4 regions of the Bradyrhizobium sp. USDA 4452 genome follow, and region 1 is predicted to be linked to each of the others. Evidence: predicted binding sites of a transcription regulator. Region 1 holds the regulator's gene; each other region holds the start of a gene.

Evidence for each region. The regulator PhoB, encoded in region 1, activates phosphate uptake and scavenging genes when phosphate is short. The targets are predictions, from matches to a motif close to TGTCATNNANCTGTCAT.
Region 2: the regulator PhoB is predicted to act here: its motif matches at 5,210-5,226, upstream of ACVISU_RS12275 (inorganic phosphate transporter).
Region 3: the regulator PhoB is predicted to act here: its motif matches at 2,524-2,540, upstream of phnC (phosphonate ABC transporter ATP-binding protein).
Region 4: the regulator PhoB is predicted to act here: its motif matches at 3,579-3,595, upstream of ACVISU_RS04380 (acetoacetate decarboxylase).

What each region holds. Positions count from the first base shown of each region.
Region 1 is NZ_JBSSGK010000001.1:3,420,927-3,428,263, reverse strand. Features, by position in the region: gene pstS (phosphate ABC transporter substrate-binding protein PstS) at 1-636, shown strand, start outside; gene pstC (phosphate ABC transporter permease subunit PstC) at 859-1,848, shown strand; gene pstA (phosphate ABC transporter permease PstA) at 1,853-2,698, shown strand; gene pstB (phosphate ABC transporter ATP-binding protein PstB) at 2,695-3,513, shown strand; gene phoU (phosphate signaling complex protein PhoU) at 3,525-4,241, shown strand; gene phoB (phosphate regulon transcriptional regulator PhoB) at 4,373-5,083, shown strand; gene ACVISU_RS16480 (GcrA family cell cycle regulator) at 5,224-5,736, opposite strand; gene ACVISU_RS16475 (acetylornithine transaminase) at 6,232-7,337, shown strand, end outside.
Region 2 is NZ_JBSSGK010000001.1:2,568,881-2,576,217, forward strand. Features, by position in the region: gene msrA (peptide-methionine (S)-S-oxide reductase MsrA) at 121-837, shown strand; gene msrB (peptide-methionine (R)-S-oxide reductase MsrB) at 954-1,364, shown strand; gene ACVISU_RS12255 (DUF3309 family protein) at 1,618-1,782, shown strand; gene ACVISU_RS12260 (hypothetical protein) at 2,005-2,295, shown strand; gene ACVISU_RS12265 (DUF4112 domain-containing protein) at 2,358-2,918, opposite strand; gene ACVISU_RS12270 (Crp/Fnr family transcriptional regulator) at 3,087-3,455, opposite strand; gene ACVISU_RS12275 (inorganic phosphate transporter) at 3,519-5,147, opposite strand; gene ACVISU_RS12280 (DUF5413 family protein) at 5,431-5,865, opposite strand; gene ACVISU_RS12285 (hypothetical protein) at 6,059-7,337, opposite strand, start outside.
Region 3 is NZ_JBSSGK010000001.1:2,031,553-2,038,889, forward strand. Features, by position in the region: gene phnE (phosphonate ABC transporter, permease protein PhnE) at 1-491, opposite strand, end outside; gene phnD (phosphonate ABC transporter substrate-binding protein) at 574-1,506, opposite strand; gene phnC (phosphonate ABC transporter ATP-binding protein) at 1,583-2,398, opposite strand; gene ACVISU_RS09625 (chloramphenicol acetyltransferase) at 2,610-3,275, shown strand; gene ACVISU_RS09630 (alpha-D-ribose 1-methylphosphonate 5-triphosphate diphosphatase) at 3,272-4,444, shown strand; gene ACVISU_RS09635 (DUF1045 domain-containing protein) at 4,465-5,157, shown strand; gene ACVISU_RS09640 (LysR substrate-binding domain-containing protein) at 5,154-6,104, opposite strand; gene ACVISU_RS09645 (aromatic ring-hydroxylating oxygenase subunit alpha) at 6,272-7,337, shown strand, end outside.
Region 4 is NZ_JBSSGK010000001.1:845,990-853,326, forward strand. Features, by position in the region: gene ACVISU_RS04370 (acetyl-CoA C-acyltransferase) at 1-1,112, shown strand, start outside; gene ACVISU_RS04375 (MFS transporter) at 1,315-2,619, shown strand; gene ACVISU_RS04380 (acetoacetate decarboxylase) at 2,637-3,416, opposite strand; gene ACVISU_RS04385 (patatin-like phospholipase family protein) at 3,638-4,801, shown strand; gene ACVISU_RS04390 (acyl-CoA carboxylase subunit beta) at 4,920-6,479, opposite strand; gene ACVISU_RS04395 (IclR family transcriptional regulator) at 6,409-7,337, opposite strand, start outside.

The DNA of each region.
Region 1 (7,337 bases):
GGCAAGATCACCAAGTGGAATGACGCGGCGATCGCCAAGCTCAATCCGAAGCTGGCCCTGCCGGCCGACGCGATCACCGTCGTGCGCCGTTCGGATGGTTCGGGCACCACCTTCAACTTCACCGACTACCTGTCCAAGACGAACGCCGACTGGAAGTCCAAGGTCGGTTCCGGCACCGCGGTCGAGTGGCCGGTCGGCGTCGGCGCCAAGGGCAACGAAGGCGTTGCCGGCAACATCAGCCAGACCAAGAACGCGATCGGCTATGTCGAATACGCCTATGCCAAGCAGAACAAGCTGACCTACACCGCGCTGGTCAACAAGGCCGGCAAGACCGTGCAGCCGACCATCGCCGCCTTCCAGGCTGCGGCGTCGAACGCCGACTGGTCCAAGGCTCCCGGCTACTACGTGATCCTGACCGACCAGCCGGGCGAAGCCTCCTGGCCGATCACCGCGGCGACCTTCATCCTGATGCACAAGGACTCGACCGACAAGGCGGCCTCGCAGGAAGCGCTCAAGTTCTTCAAGTACGCCTTCGAGAAGGGTGGCAAGGCCGCCGAAGAGCTCGACTACATCCCGATGCCGGAATCGGTCGTCAAGCTGATCGAGAAGACCTGGGCCGCGGACATCAAGAGCTAAGTCTGGCGCTTCGAACCACGCCTGTGCCGCCTCTCGAGGGCGGCACAGGTTGAGCGATTTGGGATCCTGGCTCCATCACCGCGGCAAGAAACGCGGGGGCGGGCCGCGCCTCGGGAGGCGTAACCGGAACGACGCCCGGCCCAATGCGTCAGTGAAGATCGCTTCGGGGCGTAGCGGTTTGCGTGGCTTTCACATAGTAATGAGGGAATTGGCGTGGCAGACATGGCTGTTCAGAGCGATGTGATGGAAGCCGCCGAACCTTATGATCGCGCCAAGGCCCTCAGCGCCTTCAAGCTCGGTGATCTCACCTTCTATTGGATCACCCGTATCTCGGCGATTTCGGTCCTGTTGATCCTCGGCGGCATCATTCTGTCGCTGATCGCGGGCGCCTGGCCGGCGATGAAGGAATACGGCTTCGCTTTCCTCTGGACACAGCGCTGGGCGCCCTCGGCCGATCCGCCGGTGCTCGGTGCGCTCGGCCCGATCTACGGCACGCTGATCACCTCCGTCATCGCGATGCTGATCGCCATTCCGGTCGGCATCGGCATCGCCGTGTTCCTGACCGAGCTCTGCCCGCAAGTGCTGCGCCGTCCGATCGGCATCGCCATCGAGCTGCTCGCCGGCATCCCCTCGATCATCTACGGCATGTGGGGCTTCTTCGTGCTGGGCCCGTTCCTGGCCAACACGTTCCAGCCCTTCATGATCCGGATATTCGAGGGCGTCCCGGTGCTCGGCGCGGTGTTTGCCGGCCCGCCGTCCTATCTCAGCCTGTTCAACGCCGCGCTGATCCTGGCCATCATGGTGCTGCCCTTCATCACCGCGATCTCGGTCGACGTGTTCAAGACCGTGCCGCCGGTGCTGAAAGAAGCCGCCTACGGCATGGGCTGCACCACTTGGGAAGTCGTCCGCAGCGTCGTGATCCCCTACACCCGGGTCGGCGTGATCGGCGGCATCATGCTGGCGCTCGGCCGCGCGCTCGGCGAGACCATGGCGGTGACCTTCATCATCGGCAACTCGTTCCGCATCTCGTCGTCGATCTTCGCGCCGGGCACCACGATCTCGGCGGCGATCGCCAGCGAATTCGCCGAGAGCGACGGCCTGCACCAGTCCGGCCTGATCCTGCTCGGCCTCTTGCTGTTCGTGCTGACCTTCTTCGTGCTCGCCGGCGCGCGGCTGATGCTGATGCGGCTTGAAAAGAAGGCGGGGAAGTAACGCCATGAACCCGATCTACAAATCCCGCCGCCGCAGCGACATCGTCGTTCGCACGCTCTGCGTCGGCGCGGCGTTGTTCGGCGTCACCTGGCTGGCGCTGATCCTGATCACGCTGCTCTACAACGGCATCGCAGGCCTCAGCGTGCAACTGTTCACCCAGAATACGCCGCCGCCGGGCTCGACCGATGGCGGCCTGCTCAATGCCATCGTCGGCTCCGTGATCATGACGGTGATCGGCGTCGGCATCGGCGCGCCGCTCGGCCTGTTCGCCGGCACCTACCTTGCCGAGTACGGCAAGCACGACAAGCTCACCTCGGTGATCCGCTTCATCAACGACATCCTGCTCAGTGCGCCGTCGATCATCATCGGCCTGTTCATCTATGGCGCGGTGGTGGTGCCGATGCGCGGCTTCTCGGCGATCGCGGGTGCGCTTGCGCTCGCAGTGATCGTGATCCCGGTCGTGGTGCGCACCACCGAGGACATGCTGCTGCTGGTGCCCAACCCGCTGCGCGAGGCGGCCTCCGCGCTCGGCCTGCCGCGTTCGCTGGTGATCAAGCGGATCGCTTATCGTGCTGCGCGCAGCGGGTTGATCACCGGCGTGCTGCTGGCGACCGCCCGCGTCGCGGGCGAGACCGCGCCGCTGCTGTTCACCGCGCTGTCGAACCAGTTCTTCAGCTGGGACTTGACCAAGACGATGGCCAACCTGCCGGTGACCATCAACAACTTCGTGCAGAGCCCCTACGCCTACTGGAAAGAGCTGGCGTGGAGCGGTGCGCTGCTCATCACCTTCACCGTGCTCGCGCTGAATATCGGCGCGCGTATCCTTGGTGCCGAAAGGGCCGCAAAATGACCGAGCTTTCCGTCTCCACGACCGCCGCGAGCCACGTTCCGCAGGTGCCGCTGCCGGAAGCGCCGCCGAAAGTCACGGTGCGCAACCTCAACTTCTATTACGGCGAGCACCACGCGCTGAAGAACATCAACCTGACGCTCGGCACCAACCGCGTCACGGCGTTCATCGGCCCGTCGGGCTGCGGCAAGTCGACCCTGCTGCGCATCTTCAACCGGATGTATGATCTCTATCCGGGCCAGCGCGCTGTCGGCCAGCTGATGCTGGACCAGACCAACATTCTTGATCCCAAGCTCGACCTCAATCTGCTGCGCGCGCGCGTCGGCATGGTGTTCCAGAAGCCGACGCCGTTCCCGATGACGATCTACGAGAACATCGCCTTCGGCATCCGCCTCTACGAGAAGATCTCGAAGTCCGAGATGGACGACCGGGTCGAGAAGGCGCTGCGCGGCGGTGCGCTGTGGAACGAGGTCAAGGACAAGCTGAACGCTTCCGGCCTGTCGCTTTCTGGCGGCCAGCAGCAGCGGCTGTGCATCGCGCGCACCGTGGCGGTGCGTCCCGAGGTGATCCTGTTCGACGAGCCGTGCTCTGCGCTCGATCCGATCTCGACCGCCAAGGTCGAGGAACTGATCCAGGAGCTCTCCGAGGACTACACGATCGCGATCGTCACCCACAACATGCAGCAGGCGGCGCGCGTCTCCGACAAGACCGCCTTCATGTATCTCGGCGAGCTGATCGAGTTCGACGACACCAACAAGATCTTCACCTCGCCGAGCGATCGACGCACCCAGGACTACATCACCGGCCGGTTCGGCTGAGGAGAATGACGATGGCTTCTGAACATACCGCCAAGGCATTCGACAGCGACCTGCAGGAATTGACCCGCCTGGTCGCCGAGATGGGCGGGCTCGTCGAGCGGATGATTACCGAGTCGGTCGACGCGCTGATCCGTCGCGACGTCGCGCTCGGCAAGCGCGTGGTCGCCGCGGACATCGAGATCGACAATCTGCAGCGTGTCATCGAAGAGCGCGCGGTGCTGACGATCGCCCGCCGCCAGCCGATGGCGATCGACCTGCGCGAGATCGTCAGCGCGATGCGCGTCGCCACCGATCTCGAGCGGATCGGCGACCTCGCCAAGAACATGGGCAAGCGCGTCGCGGCGCTGGAGAGCGATTTCCAGCCGCTGAAGCTGATCCGCGGCCTGGAGCACATGACCGACCTCGTGCTGTCGCAGGTCAAGTCGGTGCTCGACGCCTATGCCGCGCACGATCTGCCGGCGGCGATGAACGTCTGGAAGGGCGACGAGGAGGTCGACGCGATCTGCACCTCGCTGTTCCGCGAGCTCTTGACCTACATGATGGAGGATCCGCGCAACATCTCGTTCTGCATCCATCTGATGTTCTGCGCCAAGAACATCGAGCGGATCGGCGATCACGCCACCAATATCGCCGAGACCGTGTTCTACATGATCGAAGGCCAGCAGATCACCGACAAGCGTCCGAAGGGCGACATGACCAACTTTGCCACCACTGTGCCGGGTACCTAGGACATGATCCGCGGGCGCGGAGCCGGATTGTCTTCACGACAAGCCGTTTTCCGCAGGGGTTATGCTCAGGAAAGTAAGCGTTTCGGTTTGCGTCTGGGCAACGGATCATCACAGAGAGAGAACTTAAACCGATGAGCGCACGCATTCTGGTAGTCGAAGACGAGGAAGCGCTGACGACACTGTTGCGCTACAACCTCGATGCGGAAGGCTACGATGTCGAAACGGTGGGGCGCGGCGACGATGCCGACACCCGCCTGAAGGAGCGCGTTCCCGACCTCGTGGTGCTGGACTGGATGCTTCCGGGCCTGTCCGGCATCGAGCTGTGCCGTCGCCTGCGTGCGCGGCCCGAGACCAAGCAGCTTCCGATCATCATGCTGACCGCGCGCGGCGAGGAGAGTGAGCGCGTGCGCGGGCTTGCCACCGGCGCCGACGACTACATCGTCAAGCCGTTCTCGGTGCCGGAATTGCTGGCACGGGTGAAGGGCCTGCTGCGCCGTGCGAGTCCGGAGCGGCTTGCGACCGTGCTGACCTATGGCGACATCGAGCTCGATCGCGAGAAGCGCCGCGTGGCGCGCTCGGGCCGTCCGATCGATCTCGGGCCGACCGAGTATCGGCTGCTCGAATTCTTCCTCGAGCATCCCGGCCGCGTGTTCAGCCGCGAGCAGCTGCTCGACAGCGTCTGGGGCCGCGACATCTATATCGATGAACGTACCGTCGACGTGCATATCGGCCGTCTGCGCAAGCTGCTCAATCCCGGCCGCGAGCAGGATCCGATCCGCACCGTGCGCGGCGCCGGCTACGCGCTCGACGATCGCTTTGCAAAGGCCGAGCCGCAGCCGTAAGGCAGTGCAGCAATCGCAAGCACAATGTCGTTCCGGCTTTGGCCGGGACAACGCCGGTGAAGTAGCCGGGCTACGAGCCACAAAAAAATCCCCGCTTGCGCGGGGATTTGTTTTTGCAGTCCAGGCAGTTTCCCGAGTGCTTACTTGATCTGTGGCTTCGCCGAGGGCCGGCGGCGATCGGCGGCGGGCTGGTAGGCGACGCGCGAGTGATGCGCGCAATAGGGCAGGCCGGCGAGCGCCTTGCCGCCGCAGAAGAAGAATTCCGGGCTCGAGGGATCGCCGACCGGCCAGTGGCAGGTGGCCTCGTTGAGCTCGAGCAGCGACAGCCGCTGGCTCATCGGCACCACATTGTCGAAGGAGATCGGATCCGGCTCCATCTCGACCTCGAAAGCGTGCGCGAGCGCGGTGTTGCCGCGCGAGACCGGGCGCGCCACCCGCATCATGTGCTGGGCGGGGCGGGCCTTGCGCTGCCGCGGCGCGGCCGTGGAAGGGGCCTTGGCGCGGCCGGAGAGGCCGAGCCGATGCACTTTGCCGATCACGGCGTTTCGCGTCACATTGCCAAGTTCCGCCGCGATCTGGCTGGCCGAGAGGCCGGATTCCCAGAGCTTCTTCAGCTGCTCGACGCGATCGTCGGACCAGGTCAATACCGTCATCGCATTCTTCCTTTCGCATGGCGCCGGCCAATCAACGGAGCGGCGCTGCGAGCCAATCTGGACAAATATCCCTGCGGCCAGAATCCCTTAGCCCTCGCCGGGCACGGTGTTGCGCCCGAACGTTTACGCGAGAACGAAGGCTACTTAGAGGGTCCAGTACTGCCGCACGAGATGTCGTACCCGACAGGTCAAACGCTACAATATGGCGTGACTCTGGCGCAAGAGTCCGCGGCCGTGCGTCCACATGTTCCCACACAGTTAAGCATTGCCGTGCGGCTTTTCCACCGCACCGGAATGCTCCGGATTGCGCTGGGTTCGCATCGCAGGAACGCCGGCAGGGGCCGGCTGCTGGCGATTGACACTGACCGGCCGCAGCATAGAATGATGTGCACGTGCCGCCCGCAAAGGCGGCCGTTTTGTTTTCCGAAGCTGGCGGTTGCTGCGCTGGCGTCAAGCCGCGCAGCAATTGACGGTTTCAAACCGGCAGTGAACGCCATGACCAACGCCTCGTCGCATCTGCTCCCCGTCTTCGCCAGGGTCGATCTCGGCTTCGAGCGCGGTGAGGGCGCCTGGCTGATCGCAACCAACGGCGACCGCTATCTCGACTTCACCTCGGGTGTCGCGGTGAACGCGCTCGGACATGCGCATCCGCATCTGGTCAAGGCGCTGCAGGAGCAGGCGACCAGGCTCTGGCACATGTCGAACCTGTTCAAGAGCCCGGACGGCGAAGTGCTCGCCGCGCGGCTGTGCGAGCAGAGCTTTGCCGACTTTGTGTTTTTCTGCAATTCCGGCGCGGAAGCGATGGAGGGCGTGATCAAGCTGGTCCGCCACTACCACTTCTCCAAGGGCCATCCCGAGCGCTACCGCATCATTACCTTCGAAGGCGCCTTCCATGGCCGCACGCTGGGTACGCTGGCTGCGACCGGCTCGGCGAAATACCTCGAAGGTTTCGGCCCGCCGATGGACGGCTTCGACCAGGTGCCGCACGGCGACATCGAGGCGGTGAAGAAGGCGATCGGCCCGAACACCGCCGGCATCCTGATCGAGCCGGTGCAGGGCGAGGGCGGCGTGCGCTCGGCGCCGCAGGCCTTCTTCAAGGCGCTGCGCGCCCTGTGCGACGAGCACGGCCTGCTGCTCGCATTCGACGAGGTGCAGACCGGCATGGGCCGCACCGGCGAGCTGTTCGCCTACAAGCGCACCGGCGTCACGCCGGACGTGATGTCGCTGGCGAAGGCGCTCGGCGGCGGCTTCCCGATCGGCGCGGTGCTGGCGACCGCGCAGGCCGCGGCCGGCATGGCGCCGGGCTCGCACGGCTCAACCTTCGGCGGCAATCCGCTCGCAGTCGCCGCCGCCAATGCCGTGCTCGACGTTATGCTCAAGCCCGGCTTCTTCGAGCACGTGCAGAAGATGTCGCTGCTGCTCAAGCAGAAACTCGCGTCGGTCGTCGACCGCTATCCCGGCGTGCTGTCGGAGGTGCGCGGCGAGGGCCTGTTGATCGGCGTCAAGGCCGTGGTGCCCTCGGGCGATCTGATCGCCGCGCTGCGCAACGAGAAGCTGCTCACCGTCGGCGCCGGGGACAACGTGGTGCGGTTCCTCGCGCC
Region 2 (7,337 bases), 850 kb from region 1:
CGGCGCCGTAACAAAACGCGCCCTCGCCCGTATTTTGAAGCGTCGGAGCAGCCCGGCCCGGTTTGCCAATGCCCGCTCCCGCTCTAGACTGGCCCCCAATTGCGATCCCACGAGGAACCCATGCCCAAAAGCTCCCTCAGCCGCCTCACGCTTTGCGCTGCCGCGATCGGCGCGCTGGCCATCGCAGCTTTTGCCGTTGCGCCCTCGCTTGCCGCCGAGGACGCCGTGATCATCCCGCCGCCGGCCGCGAGCGCGCCGGAAACCGGCATCAAGACCGCGGTGCTCGCCGGCGGCTGCTTCTGGGGTGTGCAGGGCGTGTTCCAGCACACCGCGGGCATCGTCAGCGCGGTGTCCGGCTACTCCGGCGGCAGCAAGGCGAATGCCGACTACGAGAAGGTCTCGACCGGCACCACCGGCCACGCCGAGTCCGTCGAGATCAAGTACGACCCGCAGAAGATCTCCTACGGTAAGATCCTGCAGATCTTCTTCTCGGTCGTGCACGACCCGACCCAGCTCAACCGCCAGGGCCCGGACTCCGGCACGCAGTATCGCTCGGCGATCTTCACCACCAGCGACGAGCAGAAGAAGGTGGCGGACGCCTACATCGCCCAGCTCAATGCGGCCAAGGTCTACAAGAAGCCGATCGTCACCAAGGTCGGCGCGCTGGAGGCGTTCTATCCGGCGGAGAGCTACCACCAGGACTACCTGACGCTGCACCCGAACCAGCCCTATATTGCGTATAACGACGTCCCGAAGGTCGAGAACCTGAAGAAGATTTTTGCAGAGAACTACATCGAGAAGCCGACGCTGGTGGGCAGCACCAAGGTCACCAACTGACGGGAACAATCACCGTCATTGCGAGCGAAGCGAAGCAATCCATGGTGCCGCAAGCGGACAGATGGATTGCTTCGTCGCTTTGCTCGTCGCAATGACGATCAAACCGAGGAGGTTGAATGTCCGATACCAAGACCGACGGCAAGGTCCGCAAGAGCGAGGCCGAGTGGCGCAAGGAATTGACGCCGATGCAGTACGCCGTGCTGCGGGAAAAGGCGACCGAGCGGCCGTTCACCGGCGAATACGAGCACGATTCCCGCAAGGGCACCTATGTCTGCGCCGGCTGCGGCCAGACGCTGTTCGAGTCCGACCAGAAGTTCGATTCCGGCTGCGGCTGGCCGAGCTTCTCCAAGCCCGCGGTCGAGAGCCATGTCGACGAGGAGCGCGACATGAGCCACGGCATGATCCGCACCGAGGTGCTGTGCTCGAAATGCGACGGCCATCTCGGCCATGTCTTCAACGACGGCCCCGGCCCGACCGGCCTGCGCTACTGCATCAACTCGGCGGCGCTGAAGCTGAACGAGAAGTGACGGCGAAGCCGTCATCCCGGGGAGTCCCAAATCCCGGGAGTCGCAACGGGTCGGCGCTTTGCGCCGCCCGTTGGCAAGCTCCGGACTGAACCTCAGATGCGCAATTGCGCATCAGGGAATCTCGAGATTCCCCAATTCGCAGTTGCGAATTGGGGTTCGATGCTGCGCATCGCCCCGGAATGTGCTTTGCTCCGAATTCGCGGGGCCGTCGGCGTCTCGCCGAGCGGCTGCCGCCTGTTCTGAGGAGGGCGCCATGTCGCTCGGACTGATCCTCATTATCCTCCTGCTGGTTATCCTGCTGGGCGGCTATAGCGGCCGGATCCGCGGCTATGGCTATGGTCTCGGCCACTCCGGAATGGGCCTTTTCGGGGTGATTTTGATCGTGGTCGTGATCCTGGCCTGGCTCGACAAGATTTAATGGCCATAAGCCATTGAAATAAACGGATTTATTTTGATAACCCGCGTGCTATGCGCGGATTCAGCATGTGCCCTGTCGGGGGCGCTTCCGGGGTCGCATTTTTGTCAAAGAGGCCTATATTAGGGATCGAAATGACATGTACGGCGCGCCGCCGATAATAGGCCGCCGTCCCCCAAAATCCCTTTCGCCGCTCTATGCCAAGAACACAAGAGGTCGTCGACCATGCGTCCGCTGCGTCCGTTCAACTATAACACATCAGCCGAACTGTTCCCTGCCGCGATCCGCAAGAAGAAGCGGGCCGGCTTCGCTTACCGCCGTTTCGGCACTGCCGCCGAGGCCGTGCAGTTCGCGATGGAGCAGCTGCCGGCGGACTCGTTGAACGGCGCCTATCTCCAGGTCGAGGAAGCCCGTTTCGACCAGAACGGCATCCGCTCGCTGTATGAGAGCGAGGCCTTCCCGCTGCCGCGCCGCGCGCGCCCCGAACCGGCCCAGACCGACGCCGACGCCGCATAAGCTCTTCTGCTCTATGCCCAACGAAAAGCCCTCGGCGATGTCCGGGGGCTTTTGTTTGAGAGTTACAGTCTCGGCTGCTTGTCGAGCCAGCGCCGCAGCATCCGCACATTGCGGATGTTGGCGCGGAACATGACGTCGAAGGCATCGCCCGCCACCGGCACCATGCCGACCACGCCGTCGACCGCGACATTGGCAAGCATCCGCGCGGTGATGTGCCAGGGCGCGCCCAACAGACGGGCCTCGCGCACCAGCCACAGCGAGATCGCCGTCGTGATGAGATCGCCGACCACGGGGATCAGGCCGATCAGCCCGTCGATGCCGTAGCGGACATTGGTGCCCGGCACGACGAAGGCGACGTCGAGCAGCTTGGCGATCATCTCGAGCCGTGCCAGCCGCTCCTCGCGCGTCAGATTGCCGAACGGGTTGGCGGTGGAGTTGCGGAAGTCGAAGCGGAAGCCTTCCTGAAAGGCTCCCTGAAAACCTTGGAACTGCGGATGCAGCGGGCCATCGCCGAGCTCGCGCCCGTCCTGATCGATGACCTTGCCGCGCGCCTGCGCCCCGCCGAAGGGCGGCCGCGAGCGCGTGGCGTGGGGGGAGAAAATGTCGTCCTCGGGCATGGCCATCACATGGTAACGCGAGCAGATGGTTCAAGTTGCGTCACATTACCAGTGTGTCACCTTGTTGGCTGCTCAAGCCGCACCACCTGCCGTCCGCCGCCGACGGCGTCAAGCCGAAGCGGCGGCGAAAGCAACGATTGAAATCGATGGCGCGGGACGCGATCGTCGCCTCGCTCAATAGACGCCCTTGTTCATGGTCCTGAGCCGCTGGGCCAGCGTCCGCATCACCTTCAGCGCAAAGTGCGGCGTCTGGCTGACGAGGAAGAGAAACTGCTTTTCCGAGACCGGGACGAGCTCCACATCGGTGAGCGCCGTCGCGGTCGCGCTTCTTGGCTCGTTGTCGATCAATGCCATCTCGCCGAAGATCGTGTCGGCCGGCAGGTCCGCCATGGTCTTGTTGCCGACCTGAATGCGCACGTAGCCGCTCTTGATCACGAACAGCTCGTTGGCCTGCTCACCCTCGCGAAAGATGACGCCGCCGGCCCGCACCAGGCGCGTTTCGATATCGTTGCCCGTCAGAAGGCTGAAGCTTGCATCTGCCACTCGAAATTCCTTTCCCCGAACCCGGATGCAAATCTCAGGCATCCAGTTGTCTTGCTGCTCCGGCTAAAATAGATGCGCGAAAACGAAGTAGAGAACGCCCGAGATCAGCATCGCCATCGGCAGGGTCAGAACCCAGGCCATCGCGATGTTGCGGATTGTCGACCATTGCAGGCCGGATCCGTTCGCGGTCATGGTGCCGGCGATGCCGGACGACAGCACATGCGTCGTCGACACCGGCAGGCCGTATCCATCTGCCGCGGCGATGGTCGCCGCCGCCGTGATCTCGGCGCAGGCACCCTGCGCATAGGTCAGATGGGTCTTGCCGATCTTCTCACCCACCGTCACGACAATCCGCTTCCAGCCGACCATCGTGCCGAGGCCGAGCGCGATGGCGACTGCGATCTTCACCCAGGACGGAATGAATTTGGTGGCAGCATCCAGCGAGCCCTTGTAGCGATTGAGCGTCGCGACATCGGCATCGTTCAGCCCGCTGTCGCTGCTCTTCATCAGCAGGCGAAGCGCCTCCGACACCAGATACATGTCGTTACGCGTGTTGCCGACGGTCTCCGCCGGGAATTTCGCCAGCGAACCGTACTGCACGACCTGGTCGCGGATTTCGCCGACGAGAACGGAGAGTGACGGATAGGTATCGTCGCTGAGTTGCCGAAGCGCGATGTAGTTCGTCACCGCCGGACGCGGATTGCCGGTCACCCTGCGATCGGCTCCCCTATCCTCGATGACCTTGCTCGCCGCAGCCGAGTTCGCGGTGAACGCCGCGATCTGGCTGATAGGCATCGCGCGGTTGAGTGCGTAGGCGGTCGGGACCACGCCGATCAGGATGAGCATGATGAGACCCATGCCCTTCTGACCGTCGTTCGACCCATGAAAGAAGCTGACCAGGGTGCAGGTCAGGATCAGGATCAGGATGCCGCGAATCCACCACGGCGGCGGCTGATCGCCCTGCGGCTCGCCGAACAGCGCCGGCGTTGCGCGCAGCAGCGCGGTCTTCAGCCCGTAGAGCAGGACGGCCGCGAGCGCAAATCCGAACAGCGGCGACAGCAGCAGCGCCTTGCCGGTGTTGACGGCCTGCGACCAATCCACGCCTGACGTCCCCTCCCGTCCGTGCATCAGCGCATTCGCGATACCGACGCCCATGATCGATCCGATCAGCGTGTGCGAACTCGAGGCAGGCAAGCCGAAGTACCAGGTGCCGACGTTCCAGATGATGGCGGCGATCAGCAGCGCAAACACCATCGCAAAACCGGCACTGCTGCCGACCTGAAGGATCAATTCGACCGGCAACAGGGAGACGATGCCGAAGGCAACCGCGCCGCTGGAGAGCAGGACGCCGATCAGGTTGAACAGCCCAGACCAGACCACGGCAATGTGGGCCGGCATCGAACGCGTGTAGATCACGGTCGCAACGGCGTTCGCCGTGTCGTGAAAGCCGTTGACGAATTCGAAGCCGAGCGAGATCAGCAGCGCCACGAACAGCAGCAGAAACGCCGCATAAGAGGTCTTGCCGCTGCCCGTCGCACCAACGTCCGCGTAGATGCTGTAGGCCACGAACAGCAGCGCGGCGCCGATCACGCCGAGATAGATAATGCCAGTGAGAGGATGAAAGCCCTTCTCGAGATCGGGGCCGCGGCGTCGCGCGGGCTCGATCGAACCAGGTAACGCTACATCGCTCATATGATCGCCCTCACGGCCGCGGGAGGACAAAAGCGGCCATGTGACATTGGGACTACGTTTACATGACGCGCATGTGACAGTTCCATGAAGGTCGATGCGCGCCGCTGCCGGCCGGCGACTAATCCGGTTGACAAGATTATGATAACGGCGCGACCCCAACCTCGCCCCGCGTCGGGCAAAGCCTCCGGTCCGACCGCGACGCGCCAATGCGACGACAGGCCGGACATCGCCGATCGCACCAAGGCCGACGATTTCCGCTTTTCAAAAATCGGACGCGCACGCCCTAATGCTGGGATGCATGCTGTGCCGGCGCGTGCAGCTCCTCGGCATATCGATGCGCCAGCCAGGACGTGATCACGCCCGGGATGAAGCCGACCAGCCCGTAGAGGATGAACTGCACCGGGCCGCTTTCGGAGCCGTGCGAGGCGTAGGTCAGCGCCGCGCCGACGAACGCCACCGCGCCGACCATCAGCATCCGCACCGTCGGCGTGATCCGCCGCATATGCATCAGGATGTCGTCGATCGCGCCGAACATCAGCGACGGCACGATGCCGAACAGATAATTGTATTGCAGCGACTTCACGAACACGACGAGCAGCTTCGCCACCTCGCCGCCGTTGGTCTCGGTCCAGTAGCCGGACTGATAGGTGGTCATGAGCAGCAGCAGGAAGCCGCCGATGAACGGCCCGACGGCTGCGAAGATCAGATAGCGTTTCATGGCGTGCCCCTGCCCGGTGTCGGTCAAGTGTAACGCAGTCGCGCGACGGTGCTAGGGAAAATCCAAAGCGCTCCGCAATGTTTCCGGAGCCAGCGCTCGAATGCGCTGCAACAGCCAGACTTCGCTGCGATACGGAATCGCCAGGACCAAGCCGGGCGATGAGATCGTGAGCACCGAGGTGAGCTTCCGGCTGCTACTCACCCCACGCCGCAAACGCGTCGTTGAAGGCGCGCTCGCCGGGGGCGCCCTTTTCGATCGCGATGATGGCGCGGCGCTGGTTGGTGTAGACAAGAGGCACGTCGAACCAGGAGCGCTCCTTCAGGAGCTGCAGATTGCGCGAGCGGTCGGCGTCGACGTTGGAGAGGCCGACCAGGAAGAAGCCGTCGGTGACCTTGACCGCGAGCCCGGCCAGCGGCGTGCCGCGGGCCTGCTCGTTGGACTTCATCAGGATGCCCGGCACGTTGCCGACGCCGCCATTGGCGAAGTCCTGCGGCAGGATGAAGGTCAATTCCGCGGTGTGGCTCGCCGGCAGCGACGTATCAGTGTTGCGGCGGAACGACATCGTCATCTTGAACTTGCGATCGGGGATATCGATGTCGGCGCGCACGGCGATGTCGGGCTTCTGGTTGCCCGATCCCTTGACCTGCTCGGTGCGCCAGACCACCGAACCGACATATTGCTTGCCCTTCGGATCCGACGGGTCCTCGTCATAGAGCACCACGCGCTGCGCCACCGGAGCGACCGGCTCGCCCGACGACGACGGCTGGCCGACGCGGTCGGTGATCTTCTTGCTTGACGGCGTCGCCGCGGCATCCTTCGGCGCCTCGACGGGGGCGGAGGATTTGAACAGGCTGCTGACGAAGGTGGTGGCCTGCTGGTGGAACAGAAAGCCGGTGCCGATCAGGATCAGCAGGATGCCGATCGCGATCGCGGTCTTGAACGGGAACATCGATCCGACGCGCGGCCGCTTCGGCTCGCGCTCGGCATTGCTGACCCGCGTCCGCGTGGGCGGCGCCTGGGGCGGCTGCGGGGCGTAGCGCTCCGCCTCCTCGATCGACTCGTCGTAGGAATACGGCGCCTCGGGATCGCCGCCGCGGTTTTCAAGGCTCGGCTCGAGCCGGTCGAATTCCGGCGAGGGCGACGGCACGTTGGCGTAGGTCTTGCGCGCGTTGCGGCTGGCCTGCGCCGCAGCCCGCCCGAGATCGTCGGCGTCGGCGGTGATGTCACGGAAGCCGCGCACGCCCGGGGCGGCCGGCGGCACCGGCGGCTGCGCGCCTTCGGGTCCGCGGCGCGGCGGCGCCGGCCGGGCCTGCGGCGCCTGGGTATCGGAGCCGGCCGGGACCGGCGGGTTCTGCGGCCGCGGCGGCGTCGGCGGCGCATCGGGACGCAAATTCCGCGGCGGGCGCGGCTCGGCCGGAGGCCGCGGCCGCGCGGCAGTGTCGGCGGGATTGGTTTCCGGCGGCCTTGTATTT
Region 3 (7,337 bases), 1.4 Mb from region 1:
ATCGGCCCGAGACCGAAGGCGATCACGAAGATCAGCGCGAACACGATGCCGGGCACGGTGCGGGCGAATTCCAGCAGGCGACGGACCGTGAAACGGACCCACGAGCCCGGCGACGTATTCTGGGCCGCGAAGAAATTGAGTGCGAAGGCGAGCACGGCACCCGTGAGCGTGCCGACATAGCTGATCAGGATCGTCTCGCCGAGCATCTTCAGCCATTTGTGCCACCCCCAGAACCATTCGGCGGGATCGGTCCAGACCCGCGCGCCGGAATCCAGCGTCAGGATGCGATCAAAATAACTGACGAAATTGCCGAAATAGGTGAACAGCGTGCGCAGGTTCACTTCCGCGCCGAACGCTGCGATCACCAGCACCGCGCAGAATGCCGCCGTTGCCAGCGCGGCCTTCGACCGCTTGCGTGCGACGGACTTGCGGTAGGCGCCCTCCAGCGTCGCCAGTTGCTGCGCTGGAAGAATGGATACGGCGGTCGCCATCGGCGCTTGCAGTCCGGTTCGGAGTTGAGTGGAGAGAAAGGGCCGGGCCATGCGCCCGGCCCTCGTGACGTCAGGCGCGCGATCAGCTCGCCTTCTTGCGCAGTCGGTCGACGAACTTGATCAGTTCGATCGTGCTGTCCCAATCCTTGGTCGTGGCCGGATGGAAGCCCTTCTTCTGGCCGTCGGATAGACGGTCGAAGGCGGCCTTGTCCTTGGTCGGCGCTTCGAAGAAGGCCTTGGCGATCGCCGCCTTCAGGTCTTCCGGAAGGTCGGAATTGTAGGCGTAGGGGCCGTTGATGATGGGCGACGACTTGTTGATGATCCGGAAATCCTCCTTCTTCATCGCCGAGCCGTCGGCGTTCTTCAGCATGCCCTTGGTCAACATCTGCGCGAGCGTCGAGTCATCCTCGTTGGTGCACTGGTTGGCCGCCATGTCGACGGTGCCCTGCGCCAGGGCGAGGATCGCGTTCTCGTGGCTGCCGGTGAACACGACCTTCCCGAAAAAGCCCTCGGCATCATGGATGCCCATCTTGTCGAGCTCGAAGCGCGGCACGTTGTTGCCCGAGGTCGAGTTCGGATCGACCAGGCCGAGGTTCTTGCCCTTCAGGTCTTCCACCTTCTTGTAGGGACTGGAAGCCTTGACGAAGAACACCGAATAGTAGCCGGTCGAACCGTCGGCGTTCATGTCGTTGGCGAAGGCGTCGGTCTTGACGCCGGTCAGCCGCGCGCGGGCGAACGAGGCCGAGCCGTAGCTGGCGATCTGGATGTTGCCGGCGCGCTGGCCTTCGATGACGGCCGCGTAGTCGTTGGCAATGCGCAGCGTGACCTTCACGCCGAGCTCCTTGGACAGATAGGCCGTGAACGGCGTCCAGCGCTCGGTGACGCCGGAGGCGTTCTCGGCCGGCACCACCGCGAAGGTGAGCTCGGGATATTTTGCTTTCCAGTCCTGCGCGAATGCCGAGCCGGTGAACGCCAGCACGGCGGCGCCGGCCAGAATGATGCGACGAGTGAACATGACTACCCCTCTTTTGTAGTTACACCTGTTGGCCAGGCAAAACGCCCGGCCTCGCAGATTGGAAAATGCGCGCCGCTCAGGCCGCGGCAGCGGTGCCGAGCGCCGGAACCGTCGTGCCGTCGGGCGCGGGCATTGGCGCGCCGCCCATGACGTCATTGGCCTCGAGGTCATAGAGCTCGCGCGCGATTTGGTCGGTGAGCGCCGCCGGGGCGCCGTCGAACACCACGCGCCCTGCCGCCATGCCGATCAGCCGGTCGCAATAGGTTCGTGCGAGATCGAGCGAGTGCAGATTGCAGAGCACCGTGATGCCGAAATGCTTGTTGATGCGCAGCAGTGCGTCCATCACGATCTTGGTGTTGCGCGGGTCGAGCGAGGCGATCGGCTCGTCGGCGAGAATGATGTCGGGCTCCTGCACCAGCGCGCGGGCGATCGCGACGCGCTGCTGCTGGCCGCCGGAAAGCTGGTCGGCGCGTTGCGCCGCGAGCTGGGCGATGTCGAACTGATCGAGCGCGGACAGCGCAAGCGCCCTGTCCTGCTCCGGCCAGACCTGCGCCAGCGAACGCCAGGACGGGATCTGGGCAAGCCGGCCCATCAGCACGTTGGTCAGCACGTCGAGACGGCCGACGAGATTGAACTGCTGGAAGATCATCGCCGAGCGCGCCCGCCACTGCCGCAGCTCCTTGCCGCGCAGCGCCGTGACGTCGGTGCCTTCGAACAGGATACGGCCGGAGGTCGGATCGGCGAGACGGTTGATCATCCGCAACAACGTCGACTTGCCGGCACCGGAGCGCCCGATCACGCCGACGAAACTGCCCGGCGCGATCGAAAAGGATGCGTTATCGACAGCGGCTTTTGTGCCGAACCGGCACGTCAAACCTTCCACCACCAGCATGCAATGCTCCAACCGCGTCACCTTGGGCCATCGCTATCCCCGGCGTTTTACAGTTATGTGACGCTGGCGCTGCGGTGCGGCGATCGTTCACACCCGTCTTTGCTGATCCCTTGCCGTCATCGCAACGTCATGATGTTGTCATCAAGCATCCAGATGACGAACGCGCATCCCCCCGGAAGCACAAGATTCCTGATGATTTGCGGAGGCCCTGATGGCCGGAAAAACACTCTCGGTTGTGCCGACGATCGACCCGACCGCGGCGGTGCGCGAGAGCAAGCTCGGCAGATATACCGAGGTCGGCGCGCGCACGATCCTGCTTGAGGTCAGCATGGATGACTATTCTTACGTCGTGAACGACAGCCAGATCACCTACACCTCGATCGGCAAGTTCTGCTCGATCGCGGCGATGACCCGGATCAATCCCGGCAACCACCCGATGCATCGCGCGACCCAGGCGCATTTCACCTACCGCGCCAGCGCCTATTTTCCCGGCGAGAGCGACGACACCGACTTCTTCAACTGGCGACGTACGCATCATGTGAATATCGGCCATGACGTCTGGATCGGTCATGGCGCGGTCGTGCTGCCTGGGCGGAACATCGGAACCGGCGCGGTCGTCGCCGCCGGCGCGATCGTGACCAAGGATGTGCCCGCCTATACCATCGTTGCCGGTAATCCGGCGCGTCCGGTCAAGCGGCGGTTTTCGGACACGGTCGCGGATCGCCTCACCGCGCTCGCATGGTGGAACTGGGATCACGAAACACTTCGGCGTGCCCTGCCCGACTTTCGCAAGCTCGCGGTCGAGGAATTCCTCGACAAGTACGAGGCCGAGGCCGTATCCCAATCGCACGACAAACAACGGAGCGCCGCATCGTGACGGACATTTTCATTGAAGGCGGTCGCACGCTGGTTGACGGTGCCTTGGTCGAGACCTCGCTGCGGACCTCGGGCCGCGACATCGGCGCGCTCGACGCCGAGCAGGGCCGCGCCGCGCTCTACATCGATGCCGGCGGCCTCCTGGTGCTGCCCGGCATCATCGATTTGCATGGCGACGCGTTCGAGCGGCAGATGATGCCGCGCCCCGGCGTCGACTTCCCGACCGACGTGGCGCTGATCGACAGCGACCGGCAGGCGATCGCCAACGGCATCACCACCGTCTTCCATGGCACGACCTGGTCGTGGGAGCCCGGCCTGCGCAGCGCGGAGAATGCGCGCAAGCTGCTCGATGCGATCGAGGCGCTGCGGCCGCAGCTCGCCGCCGATACCCGCTTCCATCTGCGCCACGAGACCCATAATCTCGACGCCGAGGCCGAGATCATTCAATGGCTCGGCGAAGGCCGCATCGACCTGTTCGCCTTCAACGACCACAGCAACGTCAAGCCGAAGAAGCGCAACCAGCTGGCCGAACGCGCCGGGCTCTCGCTCGAGGCCGTCAACGACATGCTCGATCGGGTCGTGGCGCGTCGTCCCGAGGTGCCAGCCTCGATCGCGCGACTGGCTGCCGCTGCACGCGCGGTCAACATTCGGATGCTCTCGCATGACGACAACAGTCCGGCGATGCGCCAGGAGTTTCGCGCACTGGGCGCCACGATCGCCGAATTCCCCGTCAATGAAGAGACCGCGCGCGATGCCGCGGCCGCGGGCGACTTCATCGTGTTCGGCGCGCCCAATGTGGTGCGCGGCGGCAGCCACACCGGCTGGACCAGGGCATCCGACATGATCGCACACGGCCTCTGCTCGGTGCTGGCGTCGGACTATTATTATCCCGCGCAACTGCTCGCCGCCTTCCGCCTCGCCGGCGACGGCATCCTGCCGCTGACCAAGGCCTGGGACCTGATCTCGTCGGCGCCGGCACGCGCGGCAGGGCTCGCCGACCGCGGCGTGCTCGCTGCCGGCCGCCGCGCCGACATCATCGTCGTCGACGACAAGGTGCCGCTGCGGCCGCGCATCATCGCCGTGATCGCGGCGGGACGGCTGGTGCATCTGGCGGACGCGAACTGCCTCGTCCATTCACTGGCACCGCGCAAGACGGTTGCGGCAGCATAGTCAGGACCTATTCTGCCGCCATGGCCAACACTCCGCGCTACGCGATCTATTATGCGCCGTCACCCGACAGCGCCCTGCACCGCTTCGGCTCGACGCTGCTCGGCTACGACGCCGTGTCGGGCGACGACCTGCCGTTTCCCGCCGGCGTCACGCCCGACTGGCGCGAGGTGACGGAGGATCCGCGCAAATATGGTTTTCACGCCACGCTGAAAGCGCCGACCGTGCTCGCCGATGGCCGGAACGAGTTCGAGCTTCTCGACGCCTGCGCCGCCTTCGCCGGCCGTGCGCGGCGCATTCCGGTGATCGAACCTGTCGTCGATGCGATCAGCGGCTTCATTGCCGTGATCCCGTCGAGCCGTTCCGATGATCTGCAACAGCTTGCCGCCGACTGCGTCACCGAATTCGACACCTTCCGTGCGCCGCTCACGCCGCAAGATCGCGCGCGGCGCAAGCCCGAACGGCTCACGGAACGGCAGCGCGATTATCTCGATCGCTGGGGCTATCCGTACGTCATGGAGGAATTCCGCTTTCACATGACGCTGACCGGACGGCTGAGCGAGGAGCGGCGCGGCCCGATCGTGGCGCGGCTGCGCGAGCGCTTCGCGGCGATCGACCTTGCGACGCTCTCGATCGACCGCATCGCGCTGTTCAAGCAGACGGATGGCGCATCGCGCTTCCGGATCATCGGCAGCTGGCCGTTGCAGGCGAGCTAATTCGGCGGCGCCAGCTCGGCCAGCAACCACTTCTTGAATGTCTGCAGCGCACGATTGCGCTGCGCGCCCGGCGGATGAACCAGCCAGTAGCTGCCGGTCACATGGCCGACCGGCAGCAGCCGGCGGATCGTCCCGCGCCGTTCACTCTCGGCGATGAAGGGTTCGAGCGCGAGCGCAACGCCCGCGCCGCGTTCGGCGGCCTGCAGCGCGGCCACAAAGCTGTCGACCGAGACCGCGCGCGTTGCGAGCGGCACGGGCTCGCCGGCATGCCTGAACCAGAGCGGCCAGGCTGCGGGGAACGTCGTCACATGGATCAGCGCGGCGCGGCCGAGGTCGGCGGTGGTGCGCAGCTTCAACCGCCGCGCCAGCGCCGGCGCCGCGACCGGAACGGTCCTCACCTCCATCAGGCGATTTGCGACGACGCCTTCGGGCTTGTCGGGGCCGAAGCTGATGCCGGCATCAAAAGTCTCGGTATCGAAATCGACATTGCGGTTCGAGGTCTCGATCGCAAGATCGATCCCGGAATGCCGGGTGAGAAACGAGGATAGCCGCGGGATCAGCCAGGCCGACGCGAACTGCGGCAGCACCTTCAGCCGCAGCCGGTGCTGGCCGGCCGCCTCGACGGCCGACTCCGCCTGGGCCAGCAACGCGAATGCGCGACCGCTCGCAGCCGCCAGCTTCTCGCCGGCATGGGTCGGCCGAACGACGCGATGGGCGCGGTGAAACAGCGCGGCGCCGAGATGGACTTCGAGATTGCGGATGCGATGGCTGATCGCCGAGGCGCTGACATTCAGGACGCCGGCAGCCTCCTTGAAGCTGCCGAGCCTGACCGCGACGTCGAACGCTTGCAGGGCCAGGAGATGCGCCGGCCGAAGACTCGCTGCCGCGAGGTCGTCCCTTCCCTGCAATGGTCGCCGGCGCCCCGGCTTCGGGTTGTTCCTGCTCATGCGCCGATCCTAGCGGCCGGCCACTGTCGATGTCCCGCGAAAAATCAATTCGGATGAATGTCATTCATCCGAACCCGGTTCGTTTCGCTTGTCGCGCGAGGCTCAATGCGAAATCCTTTCGCTCGAAGCGGACCGGCGGCAAGCCCGGCCGACAGAGCGGGACGGCGATGACGACACAGCTCGCGGACGAAGCATCCATCGTCGATCGCATCCTCAGGCATATCGATACCAGATCAACCGATCTCAGCGACGGCGTCTGGCATGAACCCGTCGCGCATTATCTGTCGCAAGATCGCTTCGCGGCCGAGATCGAACATGTGTTCCGCCGCACGCTGACGCCGTTCTGCCCGTCGGCCGCGCTCGCCGAGATCGGCGCCTATGTCGCGCGCGACGCGGCGCTGACGCCCGTTGTCGCGATCCGCGGCGCAGACGGCATCGCACGCGCGTTCCGCAATGCGTGCCGCCACCGCGGCGTGCAGCTGGTCGACGGCGCCGGATGCCGGAAGGCGCTGACCTGCCGCTATCACGGCTGGACCTACGGCCTCGACGGCCGGCTCCGCGGCATCCCCGATGATTACGGCTTTCCCGGCCTCGACAGGAGCGCGCACGGCCTCGTGCCGGTCACCTGCATCGAGCGCGACGGCCTGGTGTTCGTCTCGCAGGACGGTCCCGCTGCCACGTCGGACGCCGGCGACATGCCGACGCTGTTCGGTGACGACTGGAAGCTCTACGCGACCACGACGCAGGAAGTCGAAGCCAACTGGAAGATTGTCGCGGAAGGGTTCCTCGAAGGCTATCACATCCGGTCGACGCATCAGGATACGTTCTATCCGCTGCAATACGACAATCTCAACGTGATCGAATCGTTCGGCCGCAACAGCCGGATCAGCTTCCCCTATCGGCGCATCGAGAAGCTGCGCAACGTACCGCCCGCCGAACGCAGGACGACTGGCATGCTGACGCATGTCTATCACCTGTTTGCGAACGTGATGCTGTCGACCTTCCCGACCAACCGGCTGATGACCGTGCTTGAGCCGCTGGCGGTGGACCGCACTCGGCTCGTCACCTATACCCTGTCGAACCAGATCGCCGCCGAGGATGGCCGCGCCGCGGTCGCCCAGGGACGCGACTTCGTCACCGCAGGCGCGGCCGAGGATCGCGAGATGGCCTGCGCCGCGCAGCGCGGGCTCGCAACCCGGGCCAATGCCCACTTCACCTTCGGCCTGTTCGAAG
Region 4 (7,337 bases), 2.6 Mb from region 1:
CGGCGCACAAGCTCGGCTCGCACGTGATCGGTGCGGCGCTGGAGCGCGCCAAGCTCGCGCCGGAACGCATCGACGAGGTGTTCATGGGCAACGTGCTGCCGGCCGGCCAGGGCCAGGCCCCCGCCCGCCAGGCCGCACGCGGCGCCAAACTGCCTGACGCCACCGGCGCCACCACCGTCAACAAGGTCTGCGGCTCCGGCATGAAGGCGACCATGCTGGCGCACGACATCATCAAGGCCGGCTCGGCCGAGATCGTGCTGTCCGGCGGCATGGAGAGCATGAGCAACGCGCCGTATCTCTTGCAGAAGGCGCGAAGCGGCTATCGCGCCGGCCACGACCGCATCATCGACCACATGATGATGGACGGGCTCGAGGACGCCTACGAGACCGGCCGCTCGATGGGCGATTTCGGCGAGGCGACCGCGGAGGCCTATCAGTTCACCCGCGCAGACCAGGACGCTTTCGCAATGGAGACGCTGAGCCGGGCCCGCAAGGCGGTCGAGGGCGGCGCTTTCAAGGCCGAGATCGCGCCGATCACGCTGACCGAGAAGGCCGGTCCGCGCATCATCGCCAACGACGAGCATCCGCTGAAGGTCGATCCGGCAAAGATCCCCGGCCTCAAGCCGGCGTTCCGTGCCAACGGGACCATCACGCCGGCCGCCTCCTCCGCCAATGCCGACGGCGCCGCAGCTTTGATCCTGGCGAAGCGCTCGCTCGCCGACCGCGACGGCCTGCCTGTTCTGGCCGAGATCAAGGGTCACGCCACCCACAGCCAGGAGCCGCAGTGGTTTACCACCGCACCGATCCCGGCGATCAGGAAGCTGCTCGACAAGGTCGGCTGGAGCGTCGGCGATGTCGACCTGTTCGAGATCAACGAGGCATTCGCGGTGGTCGCGATGGCGGCGCAGCGCGACCTCGGAATTCCCCGTGACCGGCTGAACATCAATGGCGGCGCCTGCGCACTCGGCCATCCGATCGGCGCCACCGGCGCACGGCTGATCGTGACGCTGCTGCACGCGCTGGAGGCGCAGAACCTGAAGCGCGGCGTCGCGGCCCTGTGCATCGGCGGCGGTGAAGCCACCGCGATCGCGGTCGAGCGGGTCACGCACTGATCCCGCTGATAGTCGGTTAGATCGCCCTATCCGCAAACGCACTTGGCCTCTCCCGCTTGCGGGGGAGGGAGCGCAGCGTCTTCGCGGCGTGAACCCTGCTGAGTCCGAAAACGAGGGAACTTTGGCATTTTAGCCATCGCGCCCTCGTGGCATATTGCGCATCACGAATAGAACCCTCACCGTATTTCATATCCAGGGCCGAATGATCTCGAACTGGCTTGCTTCCACCCTCGCCCACCGCAACATCCATTACGGCTGGGTGATGGTCGCCGTGACTTTCCTGGCCGCGCTGATCTCGGCGGGCACCGTCGGCGCGCCCGGCGTCTTCATCGTGCCGCTGCAGAAGGAGTTCGGCTGGTCGACCGCCGAGATCTCCTCGGCCCTGTCGATCCGCTTCATCCTGTTCGGGCTGATGGCGCCGTTCGCCGCCGCGCTGATGAACCGCTACGGCCTGCGCAACGTCACGCTGACGGCGCAATTGATCGTTGTGTCGGGCCTGGTGGCTTCGCTCGCCATGACGCAGGTCTGGCAGCTGATCGCGCTGTGGGGCGTCGTGATCGGAATCGGCACCGGAATGACCGCGCTGGTGCTCGGCGCGACCATCGCCACGCGCTGGTTCGTGGCGCGGCGCGGCCTCGTGATCGGCATGCTCACCGCGAGCGTCGCGACCGGGCAGCTCGCCTTCCTGCCGCTACTTGCCACCATCACGGAGCGTTACGGCTGGCGTATCGCGCTTGGATTCGTCTGCGTCATGCTCGGCGTCTCCGCCTTTGCGGTGCTGATGCTGATGCGCGACCGGCCGAGCGACGTCGGCCTGCGCCCATTCGGCGATGAGAGCACCGCGCCCCTGCCCGCACCGCCGCCGGCCAACGTGCCGATCATGGCCGCTGCGCTCTGTACACTGCGCGACTCCTCCAAATCGTCGGTGTTCTGGATCCTGTTCGCGACCTTCTTCGTCTGCGGCGCCTCGACCAACGGCCTCGTTCAGGTCCACCTGATCCCGATGTGCCTCGACTACGGCATCCCGCAGGTGCAGGCCGCAAGCCTGCTCGCCGCGATGGGCATTTTCGATTTCTTCGGCACCATCATCTCGGGCTGGCTGTCGGACCGCTTCGACAATCGCAGGCTGCTGTTCTGGTACTACGGCCTCCGCGGCCTGTCGCTGCTGTATCTGCCGTACTCCGACTTCACCTTCTACGGCTTGTCGCTGTTTGCGATGTTCTACGGCCTCGACTGGATCGCGACCGTGCCGCCGACGGTGCGCCTCACCGCGCAGCGCTTCGGCGCCGAGCGCGCCAATCTGGTGTTCGGCTGGATCTTCGCCGGCCACCAGCTCGGCGCCGGCGCGGCCGCGTTCGGCGCCGGTGTGTCGCGTACGCTTTATGCGAGCTATCTGCCGGCCTTCTTCATCGCCGGCGCGCTTTGCGTGATCGCCGCGCTGAGTGTGCTGGCGATCTCGCGGCCGCAGCCCAAGGTCGCGCCGCAAGCGAAACCGGTCGCGGCCTGATCGAGCCTCGCGGCGTGCTACTGCGCGGCGAGACCGGTAGGCGCGGCGTGTTCGACCTTGTTGTAGTCGTGCACGACGCGGCCGAACGGCAGCGTCAGGTCGGCGATATAGTGATGCGCGCCGACCACGCGCTTGACCGGGAAATCCGCGACCGGCGCGTTGACGTGCGGCACTAGGTGCAGCCGACCGGGTCCGATCCACGATCCCTTGACGTTGATGTCTGTCAGGTTGATCGCAACCAGCTGGCAGATCTCGAGATGGCCGTCGACGCCGGGGATCATCTTCAGATTGACTTGCGTCTTCGACAGCGTGGCGCGGGTGATGTCGCCATTGCCCGCCATGCTCTCGTGCTTGTAGCCCATCGTGCCCATTGCGACGAGCTGGCCGGCATATTCCAGCGTGCCGGTCAGCGTGTCCTTGACGATCTCGAGCTTGGGATGGGCGTACTTCTTCGGAAAGCCCCAGATCTCGCGGCCGGCCGCGATCGGCGGATCATCGTCGAGATACATCTGGCAGACGAAGTTGACCTCTTCACCGCGCAGCCGCGCCGGGATCACGAGGCCTGACTCGGTGTAGCTGCCGAACCCGGAGCTGTCGGGCATCTTGATCCATTCGTAATGCACGATCGCCTGCTCGATCGGCTCCAGCGGCTCAGGCAGGCCGGCGCGGATCAATTCAGGATCGGTCTCATAGGTGATGACGAGGAATTCGCGATCGACGAAGCGGTACGGACCGGCGGGATAGCTCGGACCGGCAGCCGGCATGGACGGAAGCTTGAGCAGATCTTCCCTGCGCATCGCAATAACCCCCTGTGCGGAAATATTGCGCGGAGGCTAGCGGCCGAGATTGACGGCGATGTGAGGGATTTCCGTCACGGGCATGACCCGCGTCTTGCGGTGGAGGCCAATGCTAACCAAGCAGGCAGCCATGCCGGATGCGCCGTGCACCGGCCCGGCGTTTGTCATCACCGCGTCATCGGCGCCCTGAATTCTCGCCGCAATTTTTTGGAGTGCCTGAGATGGACGCGCGTACCCCGCATTCTGACGACATCGAGCATGCGACGCCCGGCTGGCGCCCCGAAGGATGCGATCGCGTGGCGCTGGTCCTGCAGGGCGGCGGCGCGCTCGGCGCCTACCAGGCCGGCGTCTATCAGGCGCTGCACGAATCCAACATCGAGCCGGACTGGGTCTGCGGCGTCTCGATCGGCGCGATCAACTCGGCGATTATCGCCGGCAATCCGCCCGAGAGGCGGCTGGAGCGGCTGCACACATTCTGGGATCGCATCACCAGCCGCAAGATCTGGCACTACACGCCTGACGGCGACATCTTCCGCAAGGCGCGCAATTTCACCAGCTCATGGCTGACGACGACGCTGGGGCAACCCGGCTTCTTCACCCCGCACCAGACCAATCCGTGGCTCAGCCCAGCCGGCGCCCGCACCGCCACGAGCTACTACGACACCACGCCCTTACGTGAATCGCTGCTGGAGCTGGTCGATTTCGATCGCATCAATTCCAAGACAATGCGCTTTGCGGTCGGCGCGGTGAACGTGCTGTCCGGCAACTTCATCTATTTCGACAACGCGCATGACGAGATCATCCCCGAGCACATCATGGCGAGCGGCGCGCTGCCGCCGGCACTGCCGATGGTAAAGGTCGGCACCGATCATTTCTGGGACGGCGGCATCGTCTCCAACACGCCGCTGCAACACCTGCTCGACCAGGAGGACAATGCGAACTCGCTGGTGTTCCAGGTCGACCTGTTCTCGGCGCGGGGCGCGCTGCCGCGCGACATCCAGGACGTGATGGCCCGCCACAAGGACATCATGTATTCGTCGCGCACCCGCTACAACACCGACGTCTACCGCAAGACCTACAATCTGCGCACCGCCTTGCACAACGCGCTGGGAAAAATCCCCGACGACCAGCTGTCGGACGAGGAACGCCAGCTCAAGAAGGCAAACAGCCGGTTGCCGGGGATCACGCTGCTGCAGCTGATCTATCAGCAGAAGGCCTACGAGGGTGACGCCAAGGACCACGAATTCTCCGGCACCTCGATGCGCGAGCACTGGGCGAGCGGACACGAGGACACCAAGCGCTCGCTGAAGCGGCGCGACTGGATCAAGATGCCCGAGAACGGCATGGGCATCGTAATCCACGACGTGCATCGCGAAGCGGAGTAGCGCGGCCCGACTGCTCCTTCACCGTCATTGCGAGCGAAGCGAAGCAATCCATATCTCCGCTTGTGGAAGCGTGGATTGCTTCGTCGCTGTCGCTCCTCGCAATGACGGCGTGAAAGCCCTACGGCCGCGTCGACATGTTGCTCGGCGGACCGGCCTTGCGGATCGGTTCGGCGAGTCGCGCGAACTCGCAGAGCAGCGAGCGCGTCTTGCGCGGGTCAATCACCTCCTCGACCCAGAATTTCTCGGCCGAGCGGAACGGCGAGCGCAGCTTGTTGAGGCGGTCCTCGATCTCGCGCAGCTTGGCGGCGGGATCGGCCGCCGCATCGATCTCGGCGCGATAGGCGGCCTCGATGCCGCCCTCGAGCGGCAGCGAGCCCCAATACGCCGACGGCCATGCATAGCGCATCGAAAACCGGTTGGCCGGCTGATGCACCACACCGGCGACACCGAAAGCGTTGCGGACGATGATCGTGCACCACGGTACCGTGCTCTGGTTGACGGCAGCCATCGCCCGCACGCCGTGGCGGATGGTCGCCGACTTCTCCGCCTCGAGCCCGATCATGAAGCCGGGGCAGTCCATCAGGTAGACCACCGGCAGATGGAAGGTCTCGGCGAAATCGACCCAGCGCACCACCTTCTGGCAGGCGTCCGCGGTCCACGAGCCGCCATAGTGGAAGGGATCGCTGGCGAGCAGCAGCACCGCCCGGCCCTCGATCCGCGCCAGGCCGGCGATCACCGGCCGGCCGAAATTGCCGGCGACCTCGAAGAACGAGCCCTTGTCGACCACCGCATCGATGATCGGCCGCATCTTGTAGACCTGCTTGCGATTGCGCGGCACGGCCTTCAGCAGCGATTCCTCGGCGCGCTCCGGATCGTCGGTGCAGGAAATGGTCGGCGGCAGATCGTAGACCGAGGACGGCAGGTAGGACAGGAAGCGCCGCGCGTAGTCGAACGCCTCCTCCTCGGTCTCGACCGCCTGGTCGATCGCGCCGGCGCGGGTCTGGATGTCGGCGCCACCGAGTTCCTGCTTGGTCAGGTCCTGCCCCAGCCGCTTCACCACCGGCGGGCCGGCGACGAACATCGCGGAGCTCTTGGTCATGATCGAGTAATGCGTGGCCGCCAGCCGCGCCGCGCCGAGACCTGCGACGGAGCCGAGCCCGAGGCCAACCACGGGCACGCGCGCCAGGTTGGCGGTCGTGTACCAGTACCAGCGCGTGCCGCCGACACCGCCGGGCAGATTGGCCGCGCCCCGGGTCTCGATCGTCTTCACCGAGCCGCCGCCGCCGGAGCCCTCGATCACGCGGATGATCGGCAGGCGGAAGTCATGCGCCATCTCCTCCGCCATCAGCGGCTTGGCGGAAATCGACGCATCGGCCGAGCCGCCGCGCACGGTGAAATCGTCGCCGACCACGACGACGGTGCGGCCGTCGACCCGGGCGCGCCCGAACACGCAGTTCGCCGGCGTCAGATGCTTGAGCTCGTTGCTCTCGTCGTATTCTGCGATGCCGGAGATGGCACCGACCTCGTGGAAGCTGCTCTGGTCCACGAGCTTGTCGATGCGCTCACGAACCGTGAGCCGGCCCTGGTCGCGTTGCCGCTTGACCTTGTCAACGCCTCCCATCTCCCGCGCGAACGCTTCGCGCCGGGCGAGGTCGTCGAGTTCCGGCTTCCAGTTCATTCATTGCCTCCGTCTTGATGATTTTGTTGTTGTTGTGGGTGGCCACCGGAAGCGACTTGCGTTCAATCCGATTGCTGAAGATGTCGCCGTCGGCGCCCTCGAGCAGGCTGCCGAGTGCGGCAGCGAGCTCGACCATCAGCGGCGCGACCTCGCGGTGCAGCCGCGGCTCGTCATACATCGCCGACAGCAGGCCGATCGTGGTGACCACATAGGTCTGATATTGCGGTGACCACAGCGGCACCGCGACGCCGTTGATGTGCGGGCTCCACAGGCCGCAGGCGACGACGTAGCCGTGCTCTTGCAGATGACGGCGGTTGGCCGCGATGCGCGGCGTCAGCATCTTGGCGCTCTCCGGCAACTCGCCTTCCATCTCTGCTATCAGCGCATCGCCGATCGCGGGATCGAGCGCGGCCGTGTAGGCGTGGCCGGCAGCGGTGGTCGCCATCGAGATGCGGCTGCCGGTGGCCTCATGCAGGCCGAGCGCGTTCGCCGCGCGGGCGAACTCCAGATAGACCAGATGGAAGCGATCGGGGATCACGAAGCCCACGGTGCCGGGCAACTGGTCGGCGACATCCTGCAGGCGCTGCCGGATCAGGTTGCGCAGCTGCAGCCCCTTCATCATCGAGGTGCTCATCGCGACCGCGCTCGGGCCGATCCGATACTTCTGATCGCGCGGCAGATAGACGAGCTGCCCCATCCGCGTCAGCGTATGCGTCAGGCGCGACACCGTCGATCGCGGCAGGCCGCAGCGGTTCGAGATTTCGAGATTGCCAAGCCGGGCTTCGTGCCCTTCGAAGCATCGCAACACATCAAACGCGCGCGACACCACCTGGATGACATCGCCATCGCCAGTCTCGC